One region of the Pusillimonas sp. SM2304 genome, then DNA from elsewhere that is predicted to be linked to it. Evidence: riboswitches for the same ligand, from Rfam matches in the RefSeq annotation. Region 1 holds a riboswitch; the other holds the start of a gene.
The links. Region 1 has a riboswitch for thiamine pyrophosphate ahead of RE432_RS12460 (3-oxoacyl-ACP reductase). Riboswitches for the same ligand answer to the same signal wherever they lie in the genome.
Positions count from the first base shown of each region.

Region 2: another riboswitch for thiamine pyrophosphate. It lies ahead of thiC (phosphomethylpyrimidine synthase ThiC); the one in region 1 lies ahead of RE432_RS12460 (3-oxoacyl-ACP reductase).

Region 1 is NZ_JAVLUJ010000002.1:726,690-731,973, forward strand. Features, by position in the region: gene RE432_RS12440 (amino acid ABC transporter ATP-binding protein) at 1-516, shown strand, start outside; gene RE432_RS12445 (transporter substrate-binding domain-containing protein) at 545-1,345, shown strand; gene RE432_RS12450 (RpiB/LacA/LacB family sugar-phosphate isomerase) at 1,390-1,833, shown strand; gene rbsK (ribokinase) at 1,854-2,783, shown strand; TPP riboswitch at 2,805-2,906, shown strand; gene RE432_RS12460 (3-oxoacyl-ACP reductase) at 2,959-3,741, shown strand; gene RE432_RS12465 (LLM class flavin-dependent oxidoreductase) at 3,762-5,057, shown strand; gene RE432_RS12470 (YceI family protein) at 5,090-5,284, opposite strand, start outside.
Region 2 is NZ_JAVLUJ010000001.1:1,670,326-1,675,609, forward strand. Features, by position in the region: gene thiC (phosphomethylpyrimidine synthase ThiC) at 1-1,898, opposite strand, end outside; TPP riboswitch at 1,965-2,062, opposite strand; gene RE432_RS07760 (helix-turn-helix transcriptional regulator) at 2,118-2,552, opposite strand; gene RE432_RS07765 (helix-turn-helix domain-containing protein) at 2,789-3,526, shown strand; gene RE432_RS07770 (D-amino acid dehydrogenase) at 3,563-4,816, opposite strand; gene RE432_RS07775 (Lrp/AsnC ligand binding domain-containing protein) at 5,001-5,284, shown strand, end outside.

The DNA of each region.
Region 1 (5,284 bases):
GATGTGGACCGGAAGTCCCTGCGGCTGGACATTGGCATTGTGTTCCAGAGCTATAACCTGTTTCCGCACCTGACGATCGAAGAGAACGTCATGCTGGCGCCCACCGCGGTCAAGAAGCTGTCCAAGCAAGATGCCCGGGAACTGGCTCGCCGTGTCCTGGGGCAGGTGGGCCTGCTTGAAAAGGCGACCCAATATCCTGAGCAGTTGTCGGGCGGACAGCAGCAGCGGGTGGCCATAGCGCGTTCGCTGGCCATGGAACCCAAGGTGATGCTGTTCGACGAGGTCACATCCGCGCTCGATCCGCAATTGACGGGTGAAGTGCTGCGCGTGATCGAGGACCTGGCCCGGAAAGGCATGACCATGATCATGGTCACGCACGAAATGAACTTTGCGCGGCGCGTCGCCGACACGATTATCTTCATGCACGAAGGAAAAGTTTGGGAGAAGGGGAGCGCGGACATGCTGAACGATCCCCAGACGCCAGAGCTCAAGGAGTTCCTGCAGAACGAACTCTGACATGACCTATATAAACCGGAGACCTACCATGAAAAAACGTACCTTCCTGACATCCTTGCTGTGCGCCGCCGGCATGATGGCCGGTGTTGCCGCCGTGGCCCATGCCGATGTGCTGGACAACGTCACCAAAAGCGGGAAAATCCGCATATCCACCGACCTGGGCATTCCGCCCGCGGGCATGATGAGCGCATCGATGGAACCGATGGGCGCCGACGTCGAGGTCGGAAAACTGCTGGCCAAGGACTGGGGCCTGGAATATGAGCTGGTCCAGACCACCGGCGCCACCCGCATTCCGAACCTACAGACGGACAAAGCCGATATCGTGGTGTCGACCCTGTCGGTGACGGAAGAGCGGGCCAAGGTCATCGACTTTTCGCATCGCTATGCCGTGCTGCAATCCATTGTCGCGGGTTATCAGGACATCCCTGTCAGCAGTCTGGAAACCATGAAGGGCCATACGGTGGCGGTGACCCGCGGCACCACGCAAGACACCGAGCTGACGCCCCAGGCATCCAAGTATGGGTACAAGGTTGCGCGCTATGATGATGACGCGACCCTGGTGACGGCGGCCGTCAGCGGACAGGCCAAGATGGTTGCCACCTCGCAGTCGCTGGTGGCTCAGATCGATCAGAAAATCGGCAAGGACAACTTCAAGCCTTTGTTCGTCCTGCGCAACTTCGACCTGGCCATTGGCGTGAAGAAAGGCGAGGCGCGTCTTTTGGCCAAGGTCAATGAGTGGGTCGATGCCAATGTCAAGAATGGCAAGCTGAACGAGATCTACAAGAAATACTACGGTACCGAATTGCCCGAAGACATGCGCGGCAATTAAGTGTCCGGGATCACATCGATTTTTCAGTAAACAGGAATAGCGTCATGCGTATTGTTATTGGTTCGGACCACGCCGGCTGGCCTTTGAAGCAGGCGATTGTGGATCACATCAAGAGCCTGGGCCACGAGGTCAATGATGTGGGCAGTTACGATGAACAGCCGGTGGACTTTCCGGATATCGCCCGCGCGCTGACCGGGCAGTTGACCTCCGGCGGCGCGGAGCGCGGCATCATGGTGTGCGGCACGGGTGTTGGCGCATGTATCGCCGCCAACAAGGTCAAGGGCATCCGGGCCGCAGTGTGCCACGACATCCATTCCGCGCATCAGTGCGTCGAGCACGATGACGTCAATGTCATGTGCATCGGCGCGCAGATCGTCGGGCCGTGGCTGGCGGTCGATCTGGTCGGGGCTTACCTCAAGGCCGAGTTCTCGACCGACGAGGATTGCCGCCGGCGGGTCGAGAAACTGCACGCCATGGACCTGGCTTGAGCGCTGGCAAGGCGGACGACATGCAGCAGGATCATCCCGCCATCTTTGTTGCCGGCATTTATGCCGCCGACCTGGTTTTCACCGCGAGCCGCTTGCCGGCTCCCGGTGAAACCATCGCCGCGACGGGTTTCACCCGGGGGCACGGCGGAAAAGGGTCCAACCAGGCCGTGGCCGCCGCCCGGGCGGGTGGACGGGTGTCATTCTTTACCTTCATCGGTGATGATGCCTTTGGCCAGGATGCGGCGCAATTCTGGCGCGACGAAGGGGTGCACAGCAAAGCCGTGGTGGTCAAGGGGCAGGCCACCGGCGCGGCCGGCATCTTCGTCGACCCGTCGACCGGCGGCAATGCGATCACGGTTTTTCCAGGGGCATCGGGCACGATGCAAGCGGCCGATATCGACCGCGTCGAAGCCGACATTGCTGCGTCCGATGTCTTTGTCGTGCAACTGGAGCAACCCGTCGAGGTCGCGCTGCGTGGACTGGAACTGGCGCGCCGCCACGGGGTGGCCAGCATTCTGAATCCTGCGCCCGCCGTGCCTTTGCCGGATGCGATATTTGCTTTGTGCGATTACCTGTTGCCTAACGAAACCGAGGCCGGCCTGTTGACGGGCTTGCCCGTCGAAACCCTTGAACAGGCCGAAGCGGCGGCGCGGGCGCTACTGCAAAAGGGGGTGGGCAACGTCATCGTGACCTTGGGTGAGCGGGGCGCGCTGTTTTGCAATCACACCGAAACCTTTCTGGTCCCGCCCGTCAAGGCCGGCGCTTGCGTCGACACCACCGGCGCGGGCGATGGCTTTACAGCCGGTTTCGCCGTGGGGCTGGGGCAGGGCATGCCGGCGCGCGATGCCATGCGCTTTGCCGCGGCGCTGGCGGGCATTTCCGTGACGCGCCACGGCGCGGGCGTGTCCATGCCCACCTTGGCCGAGATACGGGCCGTATTGAGGCCTTAAGGGGTTTTTGCGCTATGATGGCACCGCGACACGGGGTGCCTGGCCCGAAACGGCCGGCTGAGATCGACACCCGTCGAACCTGAAACAGTTAGCACTGGCGAAGGGATGTCGGCCATGGGGCCAGCGGCAGCATTGCCGCGCGCGCATACCTTTGCTATTTCCGCGAAGGTATGCCATGAAGAACAGCCCAGCAGCATTTCCCATTCATCAGCAGGTCGTCCTGGTCACCGGCGGCGGCCGGGGCCTGGGCCGGCATATTGCGGGCGCCTTTTTGCGAGAAGGCGCCCGCGTTGTCGTCAACTACCTGAATAGCGCCGAGAGCGCCCGCGCGCTGGCTGCCGGTGCGCCGGAACGCGCGTTCGCCGCGCAGGCCGACGTCACGGACGCCGATGCCGTGCAGGCCATGCTGGCCCAGGCGCGCGAGCGCTTTGGCGCGCCGGTCACCACCGTGGTCAATAATGCCTTGCCGGCATTTTCGTTCAATGGCGACGCCAGGCCGCATGCCGATGCCTTGTCGTGGGCGCAACTGAACCAGCAGTTCGAAGGCGTAGTGCGCGCTGCCTTGAACACCACGCAGGCCGCGCTGCCGGGCATGCGCGAACAGGGCTTTGGCCGCATCATCAATATAGGCACCAACCTGTTCCAGAATCCGGTCGTGCCCTATCACGACTACACCGCCGCCAAAGCCGCCTTGCTGTCGCTCACGCGCACGCTGTCGCATGACCTGGGCCCGGACGGCATTACCGTCAATATGCTGTCGGGCGGGCTGCTGCGCAGCACGGATGCCTCGGCAGCCACGCCGGAAGCGGTGTTCAACCTGATCGCATCGAGCACGCCGCTGCGCCGTGTGACTACGCCGGCCGAGTTCGCCGATGCCGCGTTGTTCTTCGCGTCGCCCTGGTCACGGTCTGTGACAGGACAGAATCTGGTGGTCGACGGCGGCCTGGTCAAGAACTAGGACGGGCCATGACAAAACGGATGCTTCACCTGAACCTTTTCATCTTCGGCTGCGGACACCACCGGGCCGCTTGGCGCCATCCCGACTCGGCGGTCGAGCGCCTGGGCGACATCGGCTATTACGAGCAGTTGGCGCAAACAGCCGAGCGCGGCAAGCTGGACGCCATTTTCTTTGCCGATGGGCAGTCCACCGATAACCTGCCGGACGGCCCGCGCTGGTTCCTGGAACCCTTGACCGCCCTGGCGGCCATCAGCCGCGCCACGCAGCGCATCGGCCTGATCAGCACCGTCTCCAGTACTTTCTACACCCCGTTCCACGCGGCGCGCATGGTTGCGTCGCTGGACCATATTTCGAAGGGGCGGATAGGGTGGAATGTGGTGACCTCCATGTTTGACTCAGAAGCGCGCAATCACGGCTTCGATGCCATGCCCGGGCACGACTGGCGTTACACGCGGGCGGAAGAGTTCGTCGATGTGGCGCTGCGCCTGTGGGATTCCTGGCGCGACGATGCGCCGCAACTTGACCGGCAGGGTGCTTACGTTTCACCTGAATCGGTGCGCGCCATCGATCACCAGGGCGAGCATTTCCGGGTCGATGGACCGCTGACCATACCGCGTCCGCCTCAAGGCCATCCCGTGCTGTTCCAGGCCGGCGCGTCGGAGCAGGGCCGGGACCTGGCTGCGCGCCGGGCCGAGGCCATCTATGCCGTGGCCTACGATCTGGCGGCGGCGCAAGACTATTATCGCGACATCAAGAGGCGGGTGCGCGAGGCGGGCCGGACCGATCCCGTTCCGATCATGCCGGGCCTGGTCGCCTATGTGGGCTCGACCCAGGACGAAGCGCGGGCCAAACAGCGCGCGCTGGACGAACTGTTGCCCGCGCAGGATGCGTTGCGGCAATTGGGCATGTATGTGGGCCAGGACTGCACGGCCTGGGAACTGGATGCGCCCGTGCCCGCTTTGCCGCCGCTGGAGGCGTTCACTGGCCCCAAGGGCCGCTACGCAACGGTGCTGCGCATCATCCAGACGGAACAGCCCACGGTGCGCCAGTTGCTGGGCCGACTGGCGGCCGGGGGCGGACATTGCACCATGGTAGGCACCCCCGAGCAGATTGCCGATGAGATGGAGCGGTGGCTGCTGAACGAGGGGGCCGACGGCTTCAACCTGATGCCGCCTGCGCTGCCGGGCGGCATCGACGATTTCGTCGATCAGGTCGTACCGGTGCTGCAGCGGCGCGGCCTGTTTCGCAAGGACTACGAAACAGACACCTTGCGCGGACATCTGGGCTTGCCGCGTCCCGCATCGCCCGGAAGCTGACGGCCCTGTCGTGCCGTACCGGGCGCGGACGGTTATTGCTGGACGGCTTCCAGCGCAATGTCCAGGGTGACTTCATCGCCCACGGCAGGCGCAAACTTGCCGGCATTGAAGTCGCTGCGCTTGATCACCACGGTGGCGTTGGCGCCGATGGCGTCTTTCTTGAGCATGGGATGCGGCTGGTTCACAAATGAGGTGACCGTCAGGGTGACGGGCTTGGTAATGCCTTT
Region 2 (5,284 bases), on a different contig from region 1:
ATGACGCCGCCCTTGCTCCGAAACTCCGCTGCTTTTTCCTGCAGGCCGTTCTGCAGGGCCTGCTCGGGGTCCAGGCCCTGGGCATCGGCATACGCGCGCACGTCTTGCGTGATCTTCATGCTGCAAAAATGCGGCCCGCACATCGAGCAGAAATGCGCTGATTTCATCGAATCCTTGGGCAGGGTCTCGTCATGGAAGTCGCGCGCTGTGTCTGGGTCCAGGCCCAGGTTGAACTGATCTTCCCAGCGAAACTCGAACCGTGCCTTGGACAGTGCATTATCGCGGATGGCTGCGCTGGGATGGCCTTTGGCCAGGTCGGCGGCATGAGCGGCGATCTTGTAGGTAATGATGCCGTCCTTGACGTCTTTCTTGTTGGGCAGTCCAAGATGCTCCTTGGGGGTGACATAGCAGAGCATGGCCGTGCCGTACCAGCCTATCAGGGCGGCCCCAATACCCGAGGTAATATGATCGTAGCCCGGCGCGATGTCCGTGGTCAGCGGTCCCAGCGTATAAAAAGGCGCCTCGTGGCAATGCTCCAGCTGCATGTCCATGTTTTCCTTGATCAGGTGCATGGGTACATGCCCCGGCCCTTCTATCATCACCTGCACATCATGCTTCCAGGCAATCTGCGTCAGCGCCCCCAGGGTTTTCAGTTCGGCGAATTGTGCTTCATCGTTGGCATCGTAGCCTGATCCGGGCCGCAGGCCGTCGCCCAGCGAGAAACTGACGTCATACGCCTTCATGATGTCGCAGATGTCTTCGAAGTGTTCGTACAGAAAGCTTTCTTTATGGTGGGCCAGGCACCATTTGGCCATGATGGAGCCGCCCCGCGAGACGATGCCCGTCATGCGGTTGGCCGTCATGGGAATGAAAGGCAGGCGCACACCGGCATGGATGGTGAAGTAATCCACGCCTTGCTCGGCCTGCTCGATGAGCGTGTCGCGGAAAATGGCCCAGCTCAGCGCCTCGGCCTTGCCGTCTACCTTTTCCAGCGCCTGGTAAATGGGCACCGTCCCGATCGGGACGGGTGAGTTGCGTATGATCCATTCGCGCGTTTCATGAATGTTCTTGCCGGTGGACAGGTCCATGACGGTGTCGCCGCCCCAGCGTATGGCCCAGGTCATTTTCTCGACCTCTTCGCTGATTCCCGAGCTCAGGGCGGAATTCCCGATATTGGCATTGACCTTGACCAGAAAATGACGGCCTATGGCCATGGGCTCCAGTTCAGGATGGTTGATGTTGGCGGGCAGGATGGCCCGTCCTTGCGCGATTTCATTGCGGACGAACTCGGGGCTGATGGTGGCCGGAATGGCCGCGCCGAATGCTTGTCCGGGATGCCGGCGCAGCAGCCGTTCCGCCAGCTTCGCGCCGTTCGGACCGCTGGACAGCAGGGTCTGCAGGGTGTGCTCGCGCCGTAGATTCTCGCGGATGGCCACAAATTCCATCTCGGGCGTGATGATGCCGCGACGGGCATAGTGCATCTGGGTGACGTTGGCTCCGCCGGTGGCGCGGCGCGGTTTGCGGCGCAGTTCAAACCGCATGGCGGCCAGCTTGGCGTCGTGCTGCCGGCTCGATCCATATTCGCTGCTGGGTCCTGCGAGTTCCTGTGTGTCGCCCCGCTCTTGTATCCAGGCCAGCCTGAGCGGCGGCAAGCCTTTGCGGATGTCTATGCGGGCCGCCGGATCGGTGTAGGGGCCGCTGGTATCGTAAATGGTCAGTGGCGGGTTGGCCTCGCCGCCGAAAGTAGAAGGTGTATCGCTTTGCTGGACTTCCCGGAATGGCACCCGCAGGTCAGGCCGGGAGCCGGTCTGGTACACCTTGCGGGATTGGGGAAGGGGGGTGATGGCGTTGATGTCGGCGGCGGCGGTGGCGGCCGAAAACGGCGAGTGTGTGGTCAAGGCATGCTCCAAAAAGTAGTCCATGGAGCCGATAGATAGGGATAGTCTTGCCGACATCGGCTGATGGATGTCGGACAGTGCGCTCCCAGCATCGGCATTATCCGTACTGGTACGAAGGGTTTTTCTCAACCCGTTGCAAGCAACGAGTACCCCTGCGTGGATGCAAGTATAGAGCCTTGGCTGGAACTTGTCAGGGCCGGACCGACGGCGGTCCGGTTGTCAGGACCCGCCGGATTTATTGCGCAGCGACTGGATCAGGCTGGCCACCGCGTTTTCAATCAGTTGGCGTTCCTCAAGGCGCAACGACCAATACAGCTCGGGCGGCACGCTGGCGAATGGCCACAGGCCTTGCCGGGCCGGAGGGCTGTGATCAGTCACCCGGTATGTCAAATGTGTTTCGATGGGTGATTCAGCCACTTCCATGGGGCCGGTGCCCATGCCCAGCCATATTGGGTTCACGGCCAGCACCTCCGCCAACCGGAAAATCTCCTTGGCGCTCTGGCGGTTTTTGTTTTCGTAGTTCGCGATAGCGCCTTGCGATAACCCGCAAGCCCGGGCAAGGGCTGCCTGGCTCATTTGGCGCAGGGTTCGCGCATGACGAAGACGATCGGCAAAGTGGTTCACGTTTGTGATTGAACGATGTAAGTCAATCACAGTGGTAATAATGCTAATTGCAAACGTGATAATCTAATGTAAATTTCGGTAAATAGATATACAAGAAATTAACAAATTTATGCGAAACAAGTGCACAATAGTTGACGACGGCTTGCGGGGCCCGGCCAGGAGCATGAAGCCCCTGCGGCCTTCGCCTTCCTGGGTTTACAGGCACTTATGTTGCGCGTTTATCTCCTATTGAAGAAGGCTTGTCGACACTTCACCGGGGCCATGCCATGAAACCAAATCTGTCTGTTTCATTTTTTGCGCCCAAGGCCAATGCAGCGCTTACCGCGGTACGTAATAAAACAATCGCAGGGCTGCAGGCACAGGGCTTTCAGGTGCTGCGCTGTACAGATGTTCTGGCGTTGCATCAATACATACTCACCAGCGCGTCGACCCACGCGCCGCCAGTGGCCATACTGTCAGGCACGCTGACGGAAAACTGTGCGGCGGCCACCTATCTGCGTACGCTGCACGCGGGCGCGGGCATTGTCGCCATCGTCGATCCGGCGCCGGAAACCGACGCCATACTGTCTCTGCAAAGCGGGGTCGATAATTGCTTCGCACGCAATGCTTCCCCGGCATTGCTGGGGGCCATTCTGTTTCGCCTGATGGCGCGCGCGGGCGCCGTGCCTGATGCCGATGCCTCGGCGGCGCCCGCCTCCGGCGGCATCTGGTCGCTGGAAGAGCAGTCCTGGGTGCTGGTCAGCCCCGACGGCGTGCGCATTGCGCTGACCACGGGCGAAAGGGCTTTTCTGACCGCGTTACTGAACGCGCCCGATCTTCGTGCCACGCATCGCCAATTGATTGATGCCGTCAATGCGGGCTATGCGCTGTCGGAAGCCCCTACCCACCAGGGGCGCCTGGGGGTGATGGTCAGCCGCATGCGGCGAAAGTTCACCGCGCACGGGCTGACCATGCCGCTGAAGTCGGTGCATAACTGGGGTTATATGTTTACCGGGCCAACCTGATGCTGCCGCGGCGCGGCATGCCGCTGCGCCGCCCGATCAGGATTGATAACGGTGTATGGATAAATCGTCGCTGCGTATGGCGGTGGGCTTGCCCGACACCATATCGGCAATCAACTGGCCGCTGCCGCAGGCCATGGTCCAGCCCAATGTGCCGTGTCCCGTGTTCAGGAACAGGTTGGGCAGGCGAGTCGGGCCGACGACCGGGGTACTGTCCGGCGTTTTGGGGCGCAGCCCGGTCCAGAACGCTACATCTGTCGGCGTATAGCTGCCCGGGAACAGGTCGGTCAGCACCAGTTCCAGTGTTTTGCGGCGTCTTTCATCAAGCGTTTTGTCGAACCCCACGATTTCCGCCATGCCGCCAACCCGTATCCGGCCGTCAAAGCGCGTCACGGCTATTTTGTAGCTTTCGTCCAGCAGCGTCGAGACGGGTGCGCAGCGTTCATCGGCGATGGGAACCGTAATCGAATAGCCTTTCAAGGGATAAACCGGCAGCTTGCCGATGTGCCGGAGCAATGGTGTCGACCACGACCCCAGCGCCATCACATAGGCGTCGGCGGTCAGCAGGCCGGCATCGGTTTCCACGCCCGACACTTTCGAGCCGTCCACATGCACATGCTTGATGGTGGTGCCGTAGCGGAAGGTCACGCCCAGCTTTTCCGCTTCGGCGGCCAGGCGCGTGGTGAACAGGTTGCAGTCGCCCGTTTCGTCGTCGGGCAGGCGCAGCCCGCCCACCAGCTTGTCTTTCGTGCGCGCCAGCGCGGGCTCGGCCTGTTCGAGTTGGTCGCGGCCCAGCAGCTCGTAGCGGATGCCCGCATCGCTCAGCACGTTGATGTCCTGGCCGACGGCATCCAGTTGCTGCTGGGTCCGAAACACTTGCAAAGTGCCCTGGCGCCGTCCTTCGTATTGAATGCCGATGTCGTTGCGCAATGCTTCAAGGCAGACGCGGCTATAGCCCGACAGCCTGACCATGCGCTCTTTGTTGATGGCGTAGCGGCTGGCGCTGCAGTTGCGCCACATATTGAAGATCCACTGCAGCTGGAACAGGGTGCCGTCGGGGCGGATAGTCAGCGGGGGATGCTTGGCAAACATCCATTTGATCGCTTTGAGCGGTACGCCCGGTGCCGCCCACGGGCTGGAGTAGCCATAGGAGACTTGTCCGGCATTGGCAAAGCTGGTTTCAAGCGCGGGGCCCGCCAGTCGCTCGATGACGGTCACTTCATGGCCCTGCCTGGCCAGGTAGTAGGCACTGCTGACGCCGACCGCGCCCGCCCCTAGAACGATGATTTTCATTTGATCCCGGAAATTCTGGTGTAATTCAAGGATGGTAAGGCAGCTTGACCAGCATTTTTTTGCAAAGAATTCCGTTTTTCAGTGTTTTGTCCTGTTCGCCGGGCGCGATAAGACGATTTCAGCAATAATTGCTGAAGCAAAGGGTTGGGCCCGTTAATCGCCTTCGGATCATCAAGGAAAGCACATGAGAATACAACGCACGCCTGTGTCTACTTTAGATAAACTCGACCGGCATATTCTGGATTTGTTGCAACGCGACGGCCGCATGTCGATGACCGACCTGGCCGAGGCGGTGGGGCTGACGGTGACGCCGTGCATAGAGCGGGTCAGGCGCCTTGAGCGCGATGGCGTGATCACGGGCTACCATGCGCGGGTTTCGCCCGGCGCGCTGGACGCCGGCCTGTTGGTGTTTGTGGAAATCTCGATGTCGAGCAAGTCCGATCGCACCTTCGATGACTTCCGCCGGGA